DNA from 4 places in the Bacillus sp. BC05(2025) genome. Region 3 is predicted to be linked to each of the others. Evidence: predicted binding sites of a transcription regulator. Region 3 holds the regulator's gene; each other region holds the start of a gene.

What was found. Region 3 encodes Rex, which represses fermentation and respiration genes when NADH is low (regulators of the CRP and FNR family bind a similar motif). Its sites were predicted from a motif close to TTGTGAAATATTTCACAA; they were not measured.
Region 1: pflB (formate C-acetyltransferase) is a predicted target of Rex. The motif match lies at 3,497-3,514, and genes of this name have one in related genera.
Region 2: ACZ76X_RS24295 (L-lactate dehydrogenase) is a predicted target of Rex. The motif match lies at 1,287-1,304, and genes of this name have one in related genera.
Region 4: adhE (bifunctional acetaldehyde-CoA/alcohol dehydrogenase) is a predicted target of Rex. The motif match lies at 2,179-2,196, and genes of this name have one in related genera.

The regions. Positions count from the first base shown of each region.
Region 1 is NZ_JBWYRA010000009.1:25,257-30,742, forward strand. Features, by position in the region: gene pflA (pyruvate formate-lyase-activating protein) at 336-1,067, opposite strand; gene pflB (formate C-acetyltransferase) at 1,137-3,386, opposite strand; gene ACZ76X_RS22505 (glycosyltransferase family 2 protein) at 3,725-5,272, opposite strand; gene ACZ76X_RS22510 (NAD-dependent epimerase/dehydratase family protein) at 5,265-5,486, opposite strand, start outside.
Region 2 is NZ_JBWYRA010000010.1:171,038-176,523, reverse strand. Features, by position in the region: tRNA gene ACZ76X_RS24340 (tRNA-Phe) at 1-74, shown strand, start outside; tRNA gene ACZ76X_RS24335 (tRNA-Thr) at 89-164, shown strand; tRNA gene ACZ76X_RS24330 (tRNA-Lys) at 175-250, shown strand; tRNA gene ACZ76X_RS24325 (tRNA-Gly) at 264-334, shown strand; tRNA gene ACZ76X_RS24320 (tRNA-Ile) at 344-420, shown strand; tRNA gene ACZ76X_RS24315 (tRNA-Asn) at 428-502, shown strand; tRNA gene ACZ76X_RS24310 (tRNA-Ser) at 510-600, shown strand; tRNA gene ACZ76X_RS24305 (tRNA-Glu) at 607-678, shown strand; partial or broken gene ACZ76X_RS24300 (anti sigma factor C-terminal domain-containing protein) at 784-939, shown strand; gene ACZ76X_RS24295 (L-lactate dehydrogenase) at 1,421-2,365, shown strand; gene ACZ76X_RS24290 (S8 family serine peptidase) at 2,539-5,486, opposite strand, start outside.
Region 3 is NZ_JBWYRA010000020.1:1,989-7,474, reverse strand. Features, by position in the region: gene groES (co-chaperone GroES) at 1-155, opposite strand, end outside; gene ACZ76X_RS28605 (CPBP family intramembrane glutamic endopeptidase) at 557-1,306, shown strand; gene ACZ76X_RS28600 (YdiK family protein) at 1,303-1,494, shown strand; gene ACZ76X_RS28595 (redox-sensing transcriptional repressor Rex) at 1,524-2,153, opposite strand; gene ACZ76X_RS28590 (ABC-F family ATP-binding cassette domain-containing protein) at 2,341-4,263, shown strand; gene tsaD (tRNA (adenosine(37)-N6)-threonylcarbamoyltransferase complex transferase subunit TsaD) at 4,684-5,486, opposite strand, start outside.
Region 4 is NZ_JBWYRA010000003.1:52,462-57,947, reverse strand. Features, by position in the region: gene adhE (bifunctional acetaldehyde-CoA/alcohol dehydrogenase) at 1-2,067, opposite strand, end outside; gene ACZ76X_RS10910 (bifunctional cystathionine gamma-lyase/homocysteine desulfhydrase) at 2,328-3,461, opposite strand; gene ACZ76X_RS10905 (O-acetylserine dependent cystathionine beta-synthase) at 3,465-4,388, opposite strand; gene mtnN (5'-methylthioadenosine/S-adenosylhomocysteine nucleosidase) at 4,471-5,166, opposite strand; gene ACZ76X_RS10895 (class I SAM-dependent DNA methyltransferase) at 5,181-5,486, opposite strand, start outside.

The sequences.
Region 1 (5,486 bases), on a different contig from region 3:
TAAACAGACTCTAATATTTCTCTTTCAGCTATGTACCTGTCGTGGATATGCAAAGCATATAAGATTGACCCCTTAATCCTATCTGTGCTCATATCTTTACATTATACTTTCCTATAAGAGCTTTCGCAATAACTTACAAATGTTCTCTATTTCATCATACTCACTCTTTTACTTCTTAATTCTTTTTACTATTTTGATTTCCCTTTACAATTATGTAAATTTCTCCACTTATTCCTTACAAAAATATGGATATTCTATTTTCAGTATACTCTTTTCTTTATATATACTCTAGGTTTTATTGTACAGAAAGCAAAAAGCCTAATCCAATATTTGGATTAGACTGCTTGTAAAATATGTCTTGCTTCTTCTACATTTTTTTCAGTAGGTGGTTCTACATTCGCGAGTGGATACTTATGCCCAAGTGCTTCCCATTTATATACACCAAGCTTATGGTATGGTAACACTTCAACTTTCTGAACATTAGACAGGCTTTGAATAAAACTAGATAGTTTTTTTAGATCCTCTTCATTATCAGTAATACCAGGAACTAATACGTGTCGTACCCAAATCGGTTTATTTTTATCCGATAAATAACGAGCAAATTGTAAAATATGTTCATTTGGTTTTCCTGTTAACTTACGATGTTTCTTTGAATCAATATGTTTCAAATCTAATAAAACTAAATCTGTGTATTCCATTAAAATATCTAGTTTATTTTGGAATTCCGGTTCTTCAGAATAACAACCACCTGAAGAATCAATTGTTGTATGAATTCCAACTTCCTTACATTTCTTAAATAATTCAATTAAGAAATCTAGCTGTAATAATGGTTCCCCACCACTAACTGTTATACCGCCTCCGGAAGCTTCAATAAAAGGAAGGTAACATGTCACATCCTGCATTACTTCTTCGACTGTTATTTCTTTTCCTTTACCAATCTCCCACGTATCAGCATTATGACAATATTGACAACGTAATAAACACCCTTGTGTAAATATGACATAACGAATTCCTGGGCCATCAACAGTACCACAAGACTCTACAGAATGAATTCTTCCTTTTACCATGTTACTTCCTCCTTTATTGAAACAGCCTCCCCCTGCTATTTATAAAATACAGAGGGACACTTTTTTCACTTACATGCTTTCATGCATTGTACGGTTAATTACATCGATTTGTTGTTCACGAGTTAATTTAATAAAGTTTACAGCGTAACCAGATACACGAATTGTTAATTGTGGATATTTTTCAGGATGTTCCATTGCATCCATTAATGTTTCACGGTTAAATACGTTAATATTTAAGTGATGTCCTTCTTTTACTGCATAACCATCAAGCATTGATACTAAGTTACGTACTTGTACATCATCTTCTTTACCAAGTGCTTTTGGAATAATAGAGAATGTATTAGAAATACCATCTTGCGCATCTTCATATGGTAATTTAGCTACAGATAATAATGAAGCTAATGCACCTTTTGTATCACGTCCATGCATTGGGTTCGCACCTGGTGCAAATGGTTCTCCAGTACGGCGACCATCTGGAGTGTTACCAGTTTTCTTACCGTATACAACGTTAGATGTGATTGTTAAGATTGACATTGTATGAACAGAATTTCTATATGTTTTATGTTTACGAAGTTTATTCATAAATGTTTTTACAAGATTTACAGCGATTTCATCTACACGATCATCATTGTTACCGTATTTAGGGAAATCTCCTTCGATTTCAAAGTCAACTGCGATTCCGTTTTCATCGCGAATTGGTTTTACTTTTGCGTGTTTAATTGCACTTAAAGAGTCTGCTACTACAGATAGACCCGCGATACCTGTTGCCATTGTACGAAGAACATTTGTATCATGAAGTGCCATTTCAATACGTTCGTAGCTATATTTATCATGCATGTAATGAATAACATTTAATGTGTTTAAATACAGGCCTGCTAACCATTCCATTGTCATATCAAACTTATGCATAACTTCTTCATAATCTAATACTTCAGAAGTAATCGGTGCGTACTCAGGACCAACTTGTGCTTTAGATTTTTCATCTTTACCACCGTTAATCGCATATAGTAATGCTTTCGCTAAGTTTGCACGTGCGCCGAAGAATTGCATTTGTTTACCAATTCTCATTGCAGATACACAGCAAGCAATTCCGTAGTCATCGCCGTAGTCAGCACGCATAATGTCATCATTTTCATATTGAATTGCTGATGTTTTAATAGACATTTTCGCACAGTAGTTTTTAAAGTTTTGTGGTAATTGTTTAGACCAAAGAACTGTTAAGTTTGGTTCTGGAGCTGGTCCTAAATTATCTAATGTATGCAAGAAACGGAATGAGTTCTTTGTTACTAATGGACGACCATCTAATGCCATACCACCGATAGACTCAGTTACCCAAGTTGGGTCACCAGAGAATAATTCATTATAATCAGGTGTTCTTGCAAATTTCACAAGACGTAATTTCATAATGAAGTGATCCACAATTTCTTGTACTTCTTCTTCTGTTAAAGTACCATTTGCTAAATCTCTTTCAATATAAATATCTAAGAATGTAGAAGTACGTCCAAGACTCATTGCAGCTCCGTTTTGCTCTTTAATTGCTGCAAGATATGCAAAGTATAACCATTGGAATGCTTCTTGCGTGTTTGTTGCTGGCTTAGAAATATCAAAACCATGAGAAGCAGCCATTTGTTTTAACTCTTGAAGCGCACGCATTTGCTCAGATAACTCTTCGCGTAAACGCATTGTCTCTTCGCTCATTACACCGCCAGTTAAATTTAAATCAGCTTTTTTCGCTTCAATTAAATGATCTACCCCATATAACGCTACACGACGGTAGTCACCGATAATACGTCCACGTCCGTATGCATCTGGAAGGCCAGTAATAACACCTGATTTACGAGCAGCTCTCATTTCTGGTGTATAAGCATCGAACACACCTTGGTTATGAGTTTTTCTCCAATCTCTAAAAATACGACTAAGTTCTTTATCCATTTCGTATCCGTAAGATTCACAAGCTTGTTCCGCCATACGAATACCACCATATGGTTGTAAAGAACGTTTAAATGGTTTATCAGTTTGGAAACCGACTACTTTTTCAATATCTTTATTTAAATATCCTGGTTCATGTGATGTAATAGAAGAAACGATTTTTGTATCCATATCAAGAACGCCACCGTTTTCACGTTCTTTTGTTGTTAAATCCATTACTTGATCCCAAAGTTGTTTTGTTGCTTCAGTTGCTCCCGCTAAGAAAGATTCATCCCCTTCGTAAACGTTTACATTATTTAAAATGAAATCGCGAACATCAATCTCTGCTTTCCATTTTTCACCTTTAAAGTTTTCCCATGCGTTTTTAACATTTTCTAATACTTGAGTCATCCTAATCTCCTCCATTTTTGATTAGTACAGGACTAAGATTTTTTATATAACAGCTTACACACTTAGAATACTACTTTTTTACGAAAGTGAACGAAACAGTTGTGACATGTTTGTGAAATGTTGAGCAAACCACTATATGTATAGTGTTAACTTCACTTAAAAGTCTTTATAATTAACCCTTTCCTTAATTGTATTTTTTTGGTATCCTTATATACGAGTCCTATTTTGTAATATAAGAACAATACCCATTGTAGAGCTGTAATACTCTTATCTCCTAATCTGTTATAGTTTTTATAACAGAACAAAAAAGTGTACATATGTTGTACACTTTTTTGTTACTACTCTAAAACATCTCTTTTTCTATTCCCATCATAGAATCCGCCACGATTACCTTCTAATACAATTAATTGCTCTAATCCTTCTATATGATCACCTATAATTCGCAAAACAGCTGGGGGATGACCTATTTTTGCAAAATGTTCACTGGGACGAATACGGTTCATCTGATCGACCTCTACACGACTTACACATGCAATTTCGAAGCCTAACAGAATCGCTTTCACTTGAGCTACACAAGGTGATAGTAAAGATCTATAACCGATTTCTTTCAAGCATTTACGGCTAAACGCATTCGGTACAGCAATAAGAGAACCTACCCCTAGATCTTTTCTATCACAAGCTAAATTTAACGCATATTTAAACGCAGTTACAAGATGAAGCGGTACTCTTAAATCTAAATAATGATTTAGATCATTTAATGCGACATCCATTCCATCTGCAATAGCTTTTGCGAAAGGATATAGTTCCCTAGCCGGGATAACAAAATCACCGTCTATAAACAACACAATTTCCCCTTTTGCAAAGTAAGTTCCAAGCGAACGCCCTACATCGTTTCCAAGTGCTTCTTTATATATAATTGTTGTTGCTCCCTTTTCTTTTGCAATCGTTGCGGTTTGATCAGACGAGCCATTTACTACAACAATAATTTCAACAGGTTCAATTTTCCGAAGTTCATCTATAACATTTCCAATTGTTTTCTCTTCATCTTGTACAGGAATAATGACTGATAATTGCTTTCCTTTATACAATTTAGATGTAACGCCCCATCCTTGATAAATATCTTCGAAATCTAAAGTATGATAGACACTATCTCTTTTCCTATTTCCATCATAATATCCTCCGCGCTCATCACTACCTACTATTCGCTCCGCTACAGCTTCTATATGATCACCTATCATCCGTTTTTCAGATTGCGAAAGACCTGTGCCATACGAAGCATGCTCGGTCGGCCGAAATTTATTCGGTGTAATAACGTCAATTGCACAATGCCGACTAATTCTCCATTCGCTTTGAACTAGGCGTAAATGAGCGACAATAGGATTAACAAAGCTTTCATATCCAATACTTTGAACGACTTCTTTCGTCAATGCATGAGGTGCATCTAATAAGGAATCAATTTTTAATTCTTCACGCTCTAACATTGCATTTAATATTTGGCGCCATACTGTAATAGAATTGGGTTTTTGCCTTTTTAAAAATAGTGCATCCAAGTTATTTAAAACGATGTCGGCCTGACCATGTAAAATCGGATTCAGGAATAATTGTAATTTTGAAGTTTGAATAGCAAAATCACCATCTATAAATAGTAATACATCACCTATCGCGTGTTTTGCGCCAACCGCACGGCCAACATCGTTCCCTAGTAGCTCCGTATGTTTGATTATTTTACACCCTAAACGATCAGCAACCTCTTCTGTACCATCGTTACAACCGTTTGCTACTACAATAATCTCTAATGGATTTAATCCTTTTGCCGATTGGATAACATCTGAAATCGTTTCAGCTTCATTACATACAGGTATAATGACCGATAGTGACTTAGCCATTATTCTCTTCACGGAACCACTTAATAGTTTCTTTCAATCCTTCTTCCCACGTTACTTCTGCTTGAAACTGAACAAGTTCTCTTAATTTCGCAACATCCGGTCTTCTATTTGGAATTTCTTCAAAGCCATGTGGGTATACCTCTTCGAAAGGAACTTGGACAATTTTCGAAGAAGATTTCGTTAGTTTTTTAATTACTTCTGCTACTTCTTTTAT
Region 2 (5,486 bases), on a different contig from region 3:
CTCGGTAGCTCAGTCGGTAGAGCAGAGGACTGAAAATCCTCGTGTCGGCGGTTCGATTCCGTCCCGAGCCACCATTTTGAAGTCGCAAGCCGACTTAGCTCAATTGGTAGAGCAACTGACTTGTAATCAGTAGGTTGGGGGTTCAAGTCCTCTAGTCGGCACCACTTTCAAAATGAGCCATTAGCTCAGTTGGTAGAGCATCTGACTTTTAATCAGAGGGTCGAAGGTTCGAGTCCTTCATGGCTCACCATTTACAATTTAATGCGGGTGTAGTTTAGTGGTAAAACAAGAGCCTTCCAAGCTCTGGTCGAGAGTTCGATTCTCTTCACCCGCTTTCAATTATGGGCCTATAGCTCAGCTGGTTAGAGCGCACGCCTGATAAGCGTGAGGTCGATGGTTCGAGTCCATTTAGGCCCACCATAATTGTTCCGCAGTAGCTCAGTGGTAGAGCTATCGGCTGTTAACCGATCGGTCGTAGGTTCGAGTCCTACCTGCGGAGCCATATTTATAGAGAAGTACCCAAGTGGCTCAAGGGGCTCCCCTGCTAAGGGAGTAGATCGCGAACGCGGTGCGAGGGTTCGAATCCCTTCTTCTCTGCCAGTAATTGGCCCGTTGGTCAAGTGGTTAAGACACCGCCCTTTCACGGCGGTAACACGGGTTCGAATCCCGTACGGGTCATACTAAAAGAGATAGCATAATCTGCTATCTCTTTTTTGTTGTGTAAAAGTAGACTTTAGATAGTCTGCTTTTTTTTAGATTCTTTGTGTACTTTTTTCTATTTGATATGACTACCTAAAAGGAAAGAAAGCAAAACCAAGTGAGGAGGATGTAAAAGTCATCGGAGTAGTCGTAACGGGAAGTGCTGAGGATTTACCAAAATTAAACGGTCAACATTATGTAAAAGCTACTGTATTAGGTGCTACTGCGGAAAATAAATAAAGAAGCTGCCTCTAATAGGTGATCTATTGGAGGCAGCTTCTTTATCTGACATTAACGGGCAGTAAAACTCCCACTGATTATAGGTTCACTTTATGTTGTCATTATTGTTGGGTTTTGTCGGTAAGTCGATATTCCTTGTCGAATCGTTGATATATTTTGAGTTACGATAGATATATTCTCAAAATCGTTGATATATTTAAATAATCGTCGATATAATTTCACTTACCGACAAAAACGTAAGAAAAACCAGTTCACAATCTAAAGAAAACGCATCCATTGAAATGGATTCCACACCTATCCCAATAACTTTACACTCTATGTGAAAAAGTTCACAAATAGGTCATAATTTGTGAAGTAATTCACAATAATACGTGCTACAATATGAGTGTAAAGAAGTTAAACAACATTAAATTAGTATTTTAATTAATTACTTAAACAATCATAAAAAAATATATGTGAACAATAGAGAGGGGAAATTACCATGAAAAAAGGTATCAATCGTGTAGTATTAGTAGGAACAGGAGCTGTAGGTTGTAGTTACGCTTACTCAATGATCAACCAAGGTGTAGCTGAAGAATTCGTACTAGTAGATGTTAATGAAGCAAAAGCAGAAGGGGAAGCAATGGACTTAAGCCATGCGGTACCATTCTCTCCATCACCAACTAAAGTTTGGAGCGGTAGCTATGCAGATTGCAAAGATGCAGATCTAGTTGTTATCACTGCTGGATTACCACAAAAGCCAGGTGAAACTCGTTTAGACTTAGTTGAGAAAAATACAAAGATCTTTAAACAAATCGTTCGCGGTATTATGGATAGTGGATTCGATGGAATCTTCTTAATCGCAACTAACCCAGTTGATATTTTAACTTACGTAACTTGGAAAGAATCTGGTCTACCAAAAGAGCGCGTAATTGGTTCTGGTACTACTTTAGACTCTGCTCGTTTCCGTTACATGTTAGGTGACTACTTAGATGTAGATCCACGTAACGTTCATGCTTACATCGTTGGTGAACACGGTGACACTGAACTTCCAGTATGGAGCCACGCTACTATCGGTGTACAAAAACTAGAAACAATTTTAGCTAACAACGAACAGTACAAACAAGAAGACTTAGATAAAATCTTCGAAAATGTACGTGATGCAGCTTACCATATCATCGAACGTAAAGGTGCAACTTACTACGGAATCGGTATGTCACTACTTCGTGTGACTAAAGCAATCTTAAACAACGAGAACAGCGTATTAACTGTATCTGCATACCTTGAAGGTCAATACGGTGAGAAAGATGCTTACGTAGGTGTTCCAGCTGTTATTAACCGCGAAGGTGTACGTGAAATTGTAGAACTTGAGCTAAATGAAGAAGAAAAAGCGAAATTCGCTCATTCTGTAAAAGTATTAAAAGAAACAATGGCACCAGTACTATAATAATTGCTAAATAATCCAGAAGTGGAGACCTACTTCTTACTTCTGGATTTATATATAATTTAATATAAATTCCTTTTCCGGTTTCCCTTGTATATCCCCAATATACCCCTTTTGCTGGATCAGGATTGTTTATAGAAAAGAGCACTCTACGTAAAGTAGAGTGCTCTTTATTATTATTTTTTAGGCGTTAATCCTAATTTCTTTAAAATATCTGCCAGTGTATCACTTTTAGATTTTTCGACAGGTGTTTGTGATTTAGATGCATCCGGACCTTTTTTCAAAAAGTTCTTTTCAACGAAGCGAATATCTTTTTCGTCGACAATGCCATCTTTGTTAAGGTCGCCGTCTTTTACAGATAGTCCTTTTTTACCGTAATTGCTAGCGATAATTTCAGCATCTTTTATATCAATTACTTTATCGCCATTTACATCACCTGCAAGATTTTCATCAAGGCGTGCATAATAATATTGGCCAAGTAGCTTACCGTCTTTTTCAGTACCTAATTTCGTTGTTAGTCGGCTTGTTAAATGCCCGGGTACTTCTACGTATAAGTTGTAGTCGCGTTTATTAACAGGAAGTCCATTTAATTTGAAGTATCCGTATTTATCTAGTGAGCCTTCAAACTTATGACGGTAAGAATCAGTCGCATATACTTTTACGCCAAGCTTCGTATAATCGAATTTTTCATCTAAATAGCCACGTTCATTTAAGAATGCACCAGGCTTAATATTTCCTTCTACTTTGGAGTTTAAGGACATTACTGAGAATGTTTGATCTTGAAGTATACGCATTCTATTTGGCTCTGATTCACCTTGTTTCCAGTAAGCGAACACTGATAAATCTAATTGAGCATTTGCTTCATAAAATTCATCATTTTCTACTTTAAAAGTTACATCAATGAACGGGAAGTCACCATTTAATCCAGCAAAGTTTTTATCATCAATAGCCCCGCCTACTGTAACAGAACCTTCTTCTAGTTTCGGTGCATTTATTTTTGCTGTTACCCCTTTTTCAGAAAGGAGTTTTTCAAAAGCAGGATTCAATTTTGCATTTGCAAATTTGAAGTTTTTCTCTAGGAATTCTATGTTAAATTCTCCGGATACAAATTGTTTTACATGTTTGGCGTTTAGCGTCACAGTGAATTCATCATCTTTATATAATTCTTTTTTATCATAACTAGCTTTCGCATATTGAGCACCTTGTGGGATAAACCAATAGTTATTTACACCGCTCGGATAGTCAGGACCTGCAGTTGCATAATCGAAAATATATACGCCTGTATTCATTGGACCTTCAGTTTTAAAGGAATCAGGTGTAATGCCAACTTTAAAGTCACCATTTTCCGTAATAGGTAAAAACTTATGCAAGTATGGAGAATAGTCATAGTACATAACTCCGTTCGCTTCTTGCGTAATGTTTAATCCTTTTCCTCTTAAGTAGTCAACGTTAGAATCATATACATTTCCTTTAATCCATAGTGCTTTTTTACCGTCTTCTACTGTATAGTTTTCTTCATTTAGTTCATAAATACCAGGCTGTAATCCAGTTAATTTCACTTCTGGCGGTGTATTATCAATTACGACATAATCACCTTTCACACGTGCTTTACCGGCTTTATCGTAGCCAACAAACTCAATTGTGTAATCACCTTCTGGTAAGTCGATTTTCTCATCACCAATTGGTTTTGCAGGATCATTTGTAAAAGGATACACTCTGCCGTTAAAGAATGAATCTAAGTAGTAATACACATCCGTTTTTAATCCGCTCGTGTTTAATGTTCCAATGAAGCCAAGCGCTTTATTTGTTTTTGAGTCTTTCACAATAAGATCTAACGTTTCAAGTTCGCTGTTTAATTGGAGCGCCCCGTGCAAATACGATTCACGGTATGGATTGAATTTAGATGTATCAGTTGAGATTGTTTTTCTTGATAATAGTGCGTTTTCAATACCAGGCTCTGATACACGAATAGAGAACGGGATTTGATACGTTTCTTCTTTATTTTTCGTATTTGTAATATGAATATATCCTTCATAGCGCCCTTGCTTCACACCAGCAGGAATATTAATTTTTGCTTCAATTTCATCTGACTTACCAGCATCAATCGTAATCGTTTCAGCAGTAGAAACTTTTACACCGTTTTCGGTAGCATCGTTAATAGCAGATGATGCTGGTGTATAAGAAATTTCTGTTTTAAATTCTTTTTTCTCTTGTTTATTGCGATTTTCAATTTTAATTTTTCGTTTTTTTTCAATTGATTCCCCGTCTTTTTGATAAAACTTACCGAATGCAATGGATCCAGTTTCTTCTGGTACTTCAATTACTTCATCATTTACAATTGTTTTTGTCGTGTCTAACACTTTAAAACTTGTTTCCGTATGAACAGAGTTATAAGCATCTACTCGTCCTGCTCCAACTTCATATACGGAATACTTTTCTTTTAAATCATCAGCAGTGTTCATAAGAGACGCTTTTACATCGAATGGAGAGTATTCTGGGTGTTCTTGTAAAATAAGAGCAGCAACGCCAGCAATATGAGGAGAAGCCATAGATGTTCCTTGCATACGCTCATAGGAAACAGCGTAATTTTCACCCTCTTGCGGGTCGTTAATATATTCAGGAACTGTTGAAAGGACAGCGACACCAGGCGCTGTAATATCAGGCTTAATATCATCATTTGCTGTAACAGGACCGCGTGAGCTAAAGTCTGCAAGATGATCGCCTTCTGTTTGAATGTAATTAATTTCATCGAAAGTTAAGGATGTTTTGCCTTGTTCAATTTGAGCTTTTAGTTTTTCACCGTCTTCTTTCGTTAGGCGGAATGCTGGAATGTATTTTGTACTTTCACCAACGTAGAAAGGAATTTCTCCATCCACGTTGTTATAAATAATAACCGCTTTTGCACCTGCTTGTTTTGCGTTAGCAATTTTTTCATCAAATGACAGTGTACCACGTGCAACGAGAGCGATTTTTCCTTTTACATCCTTTTTACTAAACTCGTCAGGAGTACCGATTCCTACATATTCAATAGGTAAAGTTTTTCCTTTGAAATCTTCTATTTTATCAGTGAAGTTTTTGCCGAATAAAATGAGGTTAGGGAATTGTAATTGTCCCGCATGACCTG
Region 3 (5,486 bases):
TCACCATTTTCAAGCACTCGACCAGTACCTACTGCAATAACTTTACCCTCTTGTGGTTTTTCTTTTGCTGTGTCTGGTAATACAATACCACTTGCTGTTTTTTCTTCCGCTTGAACAAGCTCAATTACAACGCGATCACCTAATGGCTTTAGCATGAACAATAACCTCCTCATTTTGTTATGTAAATTTTATTTATTAGCACTCAGGTCACCCGAGTGCTAACACACTTATAATAATAAATAATCTCAATTTCTTTTGCAAGTAAAAAAATCATAATTTTTTCGCAAATTAAGTTATACACTTTTCTATATAGATTCTCTCTTCTTCTACCTTTACTATATGAATCGTTGTTTCCACTACTCGTATGTTACAATATGAAAGGACACCCTAAGTTGTTTTCGCTACACACACAACTTTCTCCTGTCTTCTATTATAATTTCAAATAAGGATTTACGAAAAAAACATAATTTATGTAAGGTTTATATCGTAGGTAGCATATGTACATGTTATCCTACCTTATTTCATACACTAGAGTTAGAAAGGATGGTTAAACCATTTGAAAAAACAATATTGGTGGGTTATCGTTACATACATTTTAATGCAGTTATCATCCATAGCTGGATTACCGCTTCTCCTGAAAACTGGACTTTATGATAACAGAGGATTTACTAGGGAGGAGAAATTCCAACTCATAACTGGCCACTGGGCAATCATTAGCTTCTTTATTGCATTATGTATCGTGCTTTGGTTACTTAGAACAGATATTCGTGATAGACATTTAGATAAAACGCGGTCTACTGTTCCAGCTACAATTGGATGGATTTTTATCGGATTCTTCTTAGCATTTTTCTCACAAAGTATTGCTGGTATGATTGAAATGTATGTATTAGGTATTAAACCTGGATCTGAAAACACAGCGAGGCTTATGGATATCGCAAGAACTACTCCTTGGTTCCTAATTGTTATATCTATAATCGGACCTATTTTAGAAGAAATCGTGTTTAGAAAAATTTTATTTGGTACACTTTATAAGAAGTTTAACTTCTTTATTGCTGCTATCATTAGTTCTCTCGTATTCGCAGCAATTCATTTTGATTTCACTCATTTATTGGTATACACTGCTATGGGGCTCGTATTCGCCTTCTTATATGTAAAGACGAAGCGTATTATCGTTCCAATTGCGGCCCATGTTGCAATGAATACATTAGTTGCAATTGCTCAAGTGTTAGTGAGTAGCGAACACATTCAAGAAATGATTAAAGAAGCTGAAAAAATGCAAGGCTTTATCGGAGGATTTTTAGTATGAGAAACTCACCATTGTTCATGGCTGTATTGTACTTCCTTCTAGGATGTATCTTTACACACCTCGCCATTAGGAACGTAACAGATACAATCTGGAATATGTGGACAATACTATTTGCAGTTATGGCAACAATTGATTTTAATTTGGCACTTCGCCTTATCTTAGTTAAATTCACAAAGAAAAAACAATAATAAAACGCAGAGGTCGCTTCCTCTGCGTTTTATTGTGGATAATTCTTTAAAAAGTAAACAAGTGTTTGTAACTCTACTGCTAAATCAATATGATGAATTCTTATATTGTCTGATACATTTAAGCGTGCTGGCGTGAAGTTTAAAATACCATGCACACTCGTTTCAGCTAATCTATCTGCTACAGATTGTGCTACTGTAGCCGGTACTGTTAATATTGCCACTTGTATATCATTTGATAATCTTTCTTCTAATTCATCTAAGTGATATACAGGAATGCCCCCGATTTCTGTTCCTACTTTCTCTTCACTAACGTCAAACGCCATTTCAATTTTTGTATTATTGTTTTTCGTGAAATTATAATGTAAGAAAGCGGTCCCTAAATTACCTACTCCAATAAGCGCTACACGTGTTATATCATCTTGGTCGAGTGTTTCACGGAAAAATGATAATAAATAATTTACGTTATATCCATATCCTTTTTTCCCTAACGCTCCAAAGTATGAGAAATCTCTTCGAATCGTTGCGGAGTCAACCTTTACCGCTTCACTTAATTCGGCTGATGAAACACGTTGCTTACCAGATAGAGATAAGTTTTGGATAAATCGATAGTATAGAGGCAATCTCTTAGCAGTGGCTTGTGGAATTTTCTGCTGCTCCATATAACCTCTCCTCTCTTCCTATCTTTATTCATATGCTTTAATCAAATACAGAAGTTTAGCACTTATTAAATTCCTTGTATAATAGAAAGAAGAAGTATTCTCTCTGTATTTTAAACTATACACTATTTTTAGTATGATTGAGAAATATAAACATGGCAAAGTTAAGAAATTATTTGAGGTGAAAACATTGATTTTATTACAAGTAAACGCGCTTTCGAAATTATACGGTGCAGAAACGATTCTTGCAAACATAAAATTGGAAGTTCAAACGAAAGATCGTATCGCATTAGTCGGACGAAATGGCGCCGGAAAATCTACATTATTAAAAATAATAGCTGGTGAGCTATCTCATGATGGTGGCGAAATTATAAAACCGAAAGATGTCTCAATCGGATACTTAGCTCAAAATACCGGTTTAGAAACGTCTTTAACAATTTGGGATGAAATGTTAACCGTCTTTACACACTTACAGCAAATGGAGACAAAACTTCGAAGGCTGGAGCAAGAGATGGGACAAGAAGTAAACTTTTCAAATGAGGCTACATATGAAAGATTATTAGCTGATTATGACCAATTACAATTAGATTATAAAGATCAAGGTGGCTATCAGTACGAAGCAGATATCCGCTCGATTTTAAGTGGTCTTGGCTTCCCGGTTGAAACGCACCAGACGACAATTTCTACATTAAGCGGTGGACAAAAAACACGATTAGCTCTCGGTAAGTTATTATTAACGAAACCAGACCTACTTATTTTGGACGAGCCTACAAACCATTTAGACATCGAAACATTAACATGGCTTGAACAATATTTACAAGGCTATCCTGGCGCAATACTAATCGTTTCCCATGACCGTTATTTCTTAGACAAACTCGTTACACAAGTATATGAAATTTCGAATAAAGAAAGCAGACGATTTGTTGGTAACTACAGTAAATATTTAGATTTAAAATCAGCACTATACGAGCAAGAAATGAAGCGTTATGAAAAACAACAAGATGAAATCGCTAAGCTTGAGGACTTCGTTCAAAAAAATATAGCTCGTGCATCTACGACAAAACGCGCTCAAAGCCGTCGTAAACAATTAGACCGTATGGAATTATTAACAAGACCATTAGGTGATTCTAAGTCAGCTTCCTTCCACTTCGATATCGAAAAACAAAGTGGAAATGATGTTTTACAAGTAACGGATGCGACTATCGGCTATGATGAGGATCCGATTATTGAACATGTAACAATGCGCTTAACTCGCGGGGATAGTGTTGCTTTAGTTGGCCCAAACGGAATTGGAAAATCCACATTATTAAAATCCATTGTGAATAAGTTACCACTATTACGTGGTGATGTTTCTTTCGGATCCAATGTATCTGTTGGGTATTATGATCAAGAACAAGCTAACTTAACATCTTCTAAGCGAGTTTTAAATGAATTATGGGATGAATATCCATTACAACCTGAAAAAGAAATTCGCACAATATTAGGCAACTTCTTATTCACAGGAGACGATGTACTAAAACCAGTATCCTCTCTTAGTGGTGGACAAAAGGCTCGGTTAGCTCTTGCAAAACTTATGATGCAAAAATCGAATTTATTAATTCTCGATGAGCCTACAAACCATCTTGATTTAAATAGTAAAGAAATCTTGGAGAATGCCTTAATTGATTATCCAGGTACCCTTCTGTTTGTCTCACATGACCGTTACTTTATTAATCGTGTAACGACAACTGTTGTTGAGCTATCAACAGAAGGTGCACAAGAATATTTAGGGGATTACGATTACTACGTCGAAAAGAAAAATGAGATGATTGAACGTGCGGAATTAGAGCAAGAAGATGAAGCACCCGTTCAAAAGACAGTTGCACAAGAAAAATTAAATTATCTCGAAGAAAAAGAGCGCAAAAAGTTGGAGCGTCAACGCACTCGAAAAATTGAGGAACTAGAACAAAACATTATACAATTTGAAGAAGAAATTGCTACGTTAGAAGATCAACTTTGCTTACCAGAAATATATGCAGATTACGAAAAAGCTAGTGAAATTACAACGAGAAAACAAACATTACAAGAGCAACTTGATGCTTGTATGGCAGAATGGGAAGAATTGCATTTATAAAAGTAGTAATAAGAAGGATGTCTCATCAATCGGTATTATTGACGATGGGGCATCCTTTTTATCTTCTAGTCCAGTTCAACGTCTATTGCATAAAAGATTCGACACAACACACCGATTTACCGACAAGGTTTGACAATATTAGCGTTCCCTATAATAAAAGCATATTTCAAAATGTTTTTTAAAGATATCTTCTTGTTTTTTATTTCCCGAAAAAGAATACATTCAAAGGTCAGACTTCATCCGATTTATCCACAAGTTTATACACATATCCACCTTTATAAAATAAACATCCAAATAACTTTTTCCACATTATCCACAATTAATAAAAAAGTTATACACATTTTATATACACAATAAAACCCATATTATCAACAGATAATATGGGTTTTATCCACAAGCTGTGGTTAATTTTGTGTATAACTATGCTTCAATATCTAATCCTGGATTTGCATTTAAAGCTAATGTAGCTCGTTTTCCTTGTTCATATGCAATTGTACCTGCCGCTGCAATCATTGCTGCATTATCTGTGCATAAAGATAGAGGAGGAATAATTAGCTCCACATTTTCTTTTTGGGCAAATTCTGTTTCTAAGCGCGCACGAAGTCCTTTATTCGCAGCCACTCCACCAGCAAGAAGCACTTGCTTTACGTTATAAGCATCCGCTGCACGAGACGCTTTCGTTACTAGTACGTCAATTACACTCTCTTGGAAACTTGCTGCTAAATCTTCCGGTGCAATTTCTATTCCACGTTGTTTTGCGTTATGCACAGTGTTGATAACTGCTGATTTCAATCCACTGAAACTGAAATCATACGAGTCCGGTTCTAGCCATGCACGAGGTAAATCGATTGTCGGTTCTCCTTCATGTGCAAGACGATCGATATGAGGACCACCTGGATATGGCATAGATAACGTACGAGCTACTTTATCATATGCCTCTCCTGCTGCATCATCTCTCGTTTCCCCAATTACTTCAAATGAACCATGTTCTTTCATATAAACAAGCTCTGTATGTCCACCAGATACAACAAGTGATAACAGTGGGAATTGAACTTCTTTTACTAAACGGTTCGCATAAATATGGCCAGCGATATGATGAACACCAACTAGAGGGATATCATGTGCAAACGCCACTGCTTTCGCTGCGTTTACTCCTATTAGAAGCGCTCCTACTAAACCAGGCCCTTCTGTTACAGCAATTGCATCAATATCATCAAATGTGA
Region 4 (5,486 bases), on a different contig from region 3:
AAATACGAGATCAATGGCCTTTAATGCTAATCCATCTGTATAGTCATTTGCAAGAACAGACACATACGCCTCAATTGCATGCGTTAATACGTCCATCCCAGTATCAGCTGTTACATGCGGTGGTACTGTCATTACAAATTGCGGATCCACAATTGCTACATCTGGCGTTAATTCATAATCTGCAAGTGGATACTTTATATTATTTTTCTTATCTGTAATAACCGCGAATGGTGTCACTTCTGATCCTGTTCCTGATGTTGTTGGAATGGCAACAAATTGCGCCTTACTTCCTAATTCCGGATATTTACATGTACGTTTTCTTATATCTAAAAACTTCTGTTTAATTCCATAGAATGTTGTTTCCGGATGCTCATAGAAAAGCCACATCCCTTTCGCTGCATCCATAGCTGAACCACCGCCAAGTGCAATGATTACATCTGGATGAAAACTTCTCATCATTTCCGCACCTTTAAACACGGTTTCATCTGATGGATCTGGCTCGACCTCAAAGAAAACTTCCACTTTCACATCATTTGCATGTTTACGTAAATAATGCGAGACCGTATCTACATATCCATGTTCAACCATTCCTGGGTCCGTTACAATAAATGCACGTGAAATGTTAGGCATATTTGCTAAATATGCTGTCGCATGTTTTTCAAAATAAATTTTTGGTGGTAATTTGAACCACTGCATATTCTTTTTTCTATTTGCCAACCTTTTTATATTTAATAAATGCGTCGCTGTTACATTTTGGGAAACCGAGTTTTTCCCGTAGGATCCGCAACCAAGCGTAAGTGATGGAATAAATCCATTATATATGTCACCAATTCCACCTTGTGATGAAGGAGCATTTACAATAAGGCGGCAAGCTTTCATACGTAATCCAAATTGCTTTTGCACTTCTTTATTTACAGAATGGATGACTGCTGAATGTCCTAAACCACCAAGGTTTAACATTTCTTCGCAATATGTAAATCCTTCTTCTAATGAATTTGCTTTTACACAAGCTAATACTGGACTCAATTTCTCACGAGATAGTGGATATGCTGCTCCGATACCTTGTATTTCAGCTACAAGCATTTTTGTATTTTCAGGTACATTAATTCCAACTAATGCAGCAATATACTGTGCGGATTTCCCTACAATATCACTATTTACCGCACATGTATTTTCATTAATAACAAGTTTTTCTAATTTTCTGCTCTCTTCCTCTGTTACAAAGTAGCAATCATTTGCAACCATTTCTGTTTTCACAGCATCATAAATTTCTTTATCTACAATGATTGCTTGTTCTGATGCACAAATCATGCCGTTATCAAATGTTTTGGATAAAATTAAATCATTAACTGCTCGTTTTATACGCGCTGATTTCTCTATATAACATGGTACATTACCAGGACCTACACCTAGCGCTGGTTTTCCAGTAGAATAAGCTGATTTCACCATACCTGCTCCTCCAGTGGCCAAAACAAGCGCAACATCTTCATGATTCATTAATTGTTTCGTTGCTTCGACAGAAGGTTTTTCAATCCACTGAATACAATATTTTGGTGCCCCCGCCTTCACTGCTGCATCATATACTGTTTTCACCGCTGCAATGGAACAATTTTGTGCGGAAGGATGAAATGCGAAAATAATTGGATTTCTCGTTTTTATCGCAATCAATGCTTTAAACATCGTTGTCGATGTTGGATTCGTTACTGGCGTTACCCCAGCTACTACACCGACCGGTTCCGCAATTTCTATTATTTCTTCATGAGGATCTTCGTGAATAATCCCTACTGTTTTATCTTTCTTTATGCTATGCCAAATATATTCAGTAGCAAAAATATTTTTAATACATTTATCTTCGTATATACCACGACCTGTTTCTTCAACAGCCAACTTCGCAAGTGGCATATGTTGATCAACACCTGCTAATGCCATTTCATGAACAATGTTGTCAATTTGCTCTTGTGTAAAACTTTCTAATGCTTGTAAAGCCTTTCGACCGTTATTCACTAACGTATCAACCATCTCTTTTACTTCCTGCATTTCATTTACAACTTTCTCTTTGACTACCATGTAAATTCCTCCTATTATGCTATCTTGGACTAAATAAGACCCCATAGGTCATAATAAGTCCCGATTAGCGTAAAAAAAAATAGAGTTGCTTTCCTACATGAACCTCATTGTTTGTGAAACATTTCACAAGTTTGTTCGTGAGTAATATTTCATGAACTTAATATACATGAAATGATTTCATTTGTGTATGTCTATTTTGTGAAATATTTTACAAAATATCATAATAAAAATGCACTGCCTATATGAGCAGTGCATTTTTATTATGATAACGCTTGTGCTAAATCTTCAATTAAATCTTCCCCGTCTTCAATACCGACAGAAATTCGAATTAATGTATCTGTAATTCCTAATTCTTTGCGACGATCTGCTGGGATTGATGCATGTGTCATTTGAGATGGGATAGAAATTAAACTTTCTACTGCTCCTAAACTTTCAGCAAGTGTAAAGTATTGTAATTTCTCAAGTACTTTATTTAATGTTTCTTCGCTATCTACATCAAATGAGATAATAGCACCAAATCCATTTGCTTGTTCTGTTGCAAGTTCATGGTTTTGATGTGACTCAAGGCCTGGGTAATATACTTTATTTACTTTTGGATGGTTATTTAAAAACTCCGCAATAGCGCGTGAATTCGTTTCATGCTCTTCCATTCGAATTCCTAATGTTTTTAAACCACGAAGTAGCAAGAAGCTATCTTGTGGGCCAAGAATGCCTCCTGTTGAATTTTGTACAAAGTGAAGGTCTTCTGCTAATTGTGGGCTATTTACAACTACTAAACCTGCAACTACGTCACTATGACCTCCTAAATACTTCGTTGCACTATGAAGTACAATATCTGCTCCTAAAGAAATCGGCGACTGCCAATATGGCGTCATGAATGTGTTATCAATAATTGTTAATAAATCTTTCTCTTTAGCAAGAGTAGATATTTTCTTTATATCAGTAATTTTTAGTAACGGGTTCGTTGGTGTTTCCACATAAATCGCTTTCGTATTTGGACGGATCGCTTCTTCAACTTCCTCTAATTTTGTTGTATCTACAAATGTATGCTCAATACCGAAGCGGTTTAATACTTTTGTGATAACGCGGTACGTTCCACCATACACATCATCTGTTAAAATAACATGATCACCTTTTGAGAACAACATAATTGTAGCTGTAATAGCAGCCATTCCTGAACCAAATGCAAAACCAGCATGACCGTTTTCTAATACAGCAATCATTTCTTCTAAAGCTGCACGTGTTGGGTTGCCTGTACGTGAATATTCATATCCTTGGTGCTTACCAACTGCTTCTTGTTTGTACGTACTTGTTTGATAAATCGGTACATTTACAGATCCAGTTGAAGGTTCTCCTATGCGAATACCATGAATTAACTTTGTCTTTGCTCTCATTTTTTATTCCCATCCTTTGTATATGTCTTTACTTAAATAGCGCTCACTACTATCAGGAAAAATCGTTACAATATTTGTACCTGGTGCCGCTTTCTCTGCTTCAAGTAAACTTGCATGAAATGCCGCCCCGGAAGAGCTCCCAACGAGCAGTCCTTCTTTTTGCGCTAATTCCTTCACTCGTAAAAAAGCATTTCGATCAGAAATTGTATGAATGTCATCAAAATAAGATGTTTTCAAAAATGGCGGGATAAATTCAAGGCCAATCCCTTCTGTTTCATGCGGCCCAGCTTTACCACCATTTAAAATGGATCCTTCTGGTTCGACAATAACCGTTTTTATATCTATATTTTTTTCTTTCAAATAAGATGCAGTCCCCATGAATGTACCACCAGTTCCTGCTCCTGCAACGAATATGTTAATCTCTCCGTTAAGTGCCGACCAAAGTTCAGGACCTAATGTTTTGAAATATGCACGTGGGTTTGCTTCATTCGCAAACTGACTTGGAGAGTATGAATTCGGTATTTCATTTACTAACTCTTTTGCTTTTGCAATTGCACCGGTCATTCCTTGCTCAGTCGGCGTATGCACGACCGTTGCGCCTAGTGCTTTCATTAATTCTTGTTTTTCAATGCTAAATTTCTCTGGTACACAAACGATAACGTGTAAATCATGTTGTAACGCTGCAAGTGCCAGTCCAATACCAGTATTTCCAGCAGTCGGTTCAATAATTGTTCCGCCCTGGGTAACAAGCCCTTTTTTGAGCGCATCTTCGATTAATTCTCTTCCTAAACGATCCTTAACGCTTCCGCCTGGGTTATAAAATTCAAGCTTTGCAAATAAACGGACCCCTTCTGGAAGTGAAAAACGAGTAATTTCTACAATTGGTGTATGACCAATTAACTCATGAACTCCACGATATATATTCATCGTGTTCTCCCCCTTATTTGCCAATAAAGAAAAGGCAACTGTATGTATTTTCTTTATATGAGACAGTTGCCTTTTTGTTACATTACTTTAACTCTTCTAGTACTTTTACGATAAAGTTTGTAGAATGAAGAGCTGCTTGATCTAAAAATTGATCAAATGAAACATTTGATTCTTTACCAGCAATATCAGAAAGTGCACGAATAATAACAAATGGGACCTCATATTGGTGGCATACTTGCGCAACAGCTGCTGCTTCCATTTCTACTGCATAAAGATTTTCAAATTTATCACGAATTGCTGCAACGCGGTTCGGATCGCTCATAAATGAATCACCTGTTGCAATCATACCTTTTACAACTTGAATATTTTCTTCTGCCTGCATACATTTCTCAGCCAATGCAACTAATGCTTCATCAGCCTTGAATCCAGGCGGCATTCCTGGTACTTGACCATACTCATAGTTAAATGCTGTTACATCTACGTCATGATGACGAACTTCTGTTGAAATAACGACATCTCCAACATTTAGAGAATGATGGAATCCACCAGCTGAACCAGTATTAATTACTTTTTCAGGCTTATATCTTTCTAATAAAATTGTCGTTGACATCGCTGCATTTACTTTACCAATACCAGACTTTAACAAGATTACTTCATGTCCTGCTAATTGTCCTTTCGTAAATTCACAACCCGCAACCGTTTCTGTCTCTGCTTGTTCTAATTTGTCACGTAAAATACGTACTTCTTCTTCCATTGCTCCAATTACAGCAATTCTCAATCTAATCCCTCTTTCTATTGCTTAGTTGCCTCCATTACCCAAACGAAATGATTTAATCTCGTAAACGTTACATGGAAGCCATTGTTTTCAAAAATAGACTGCATGACTGGAATACGTGTATAGTATTCCGTTTGCAAATCATTTGCTAACTGATGAAAACCTCTTTGTTTTGCTGTTTCAACAGTTTTATCATATGCATCTTGATCTGCAAATATCGTATCAGCAAACACTATTTTACCACCTTTGTTTAGCAATTGACTATACTTCGCAATTGCTACATTTTTTTCATCATCTGTTAAATGATGAAATGCATAGGTGCT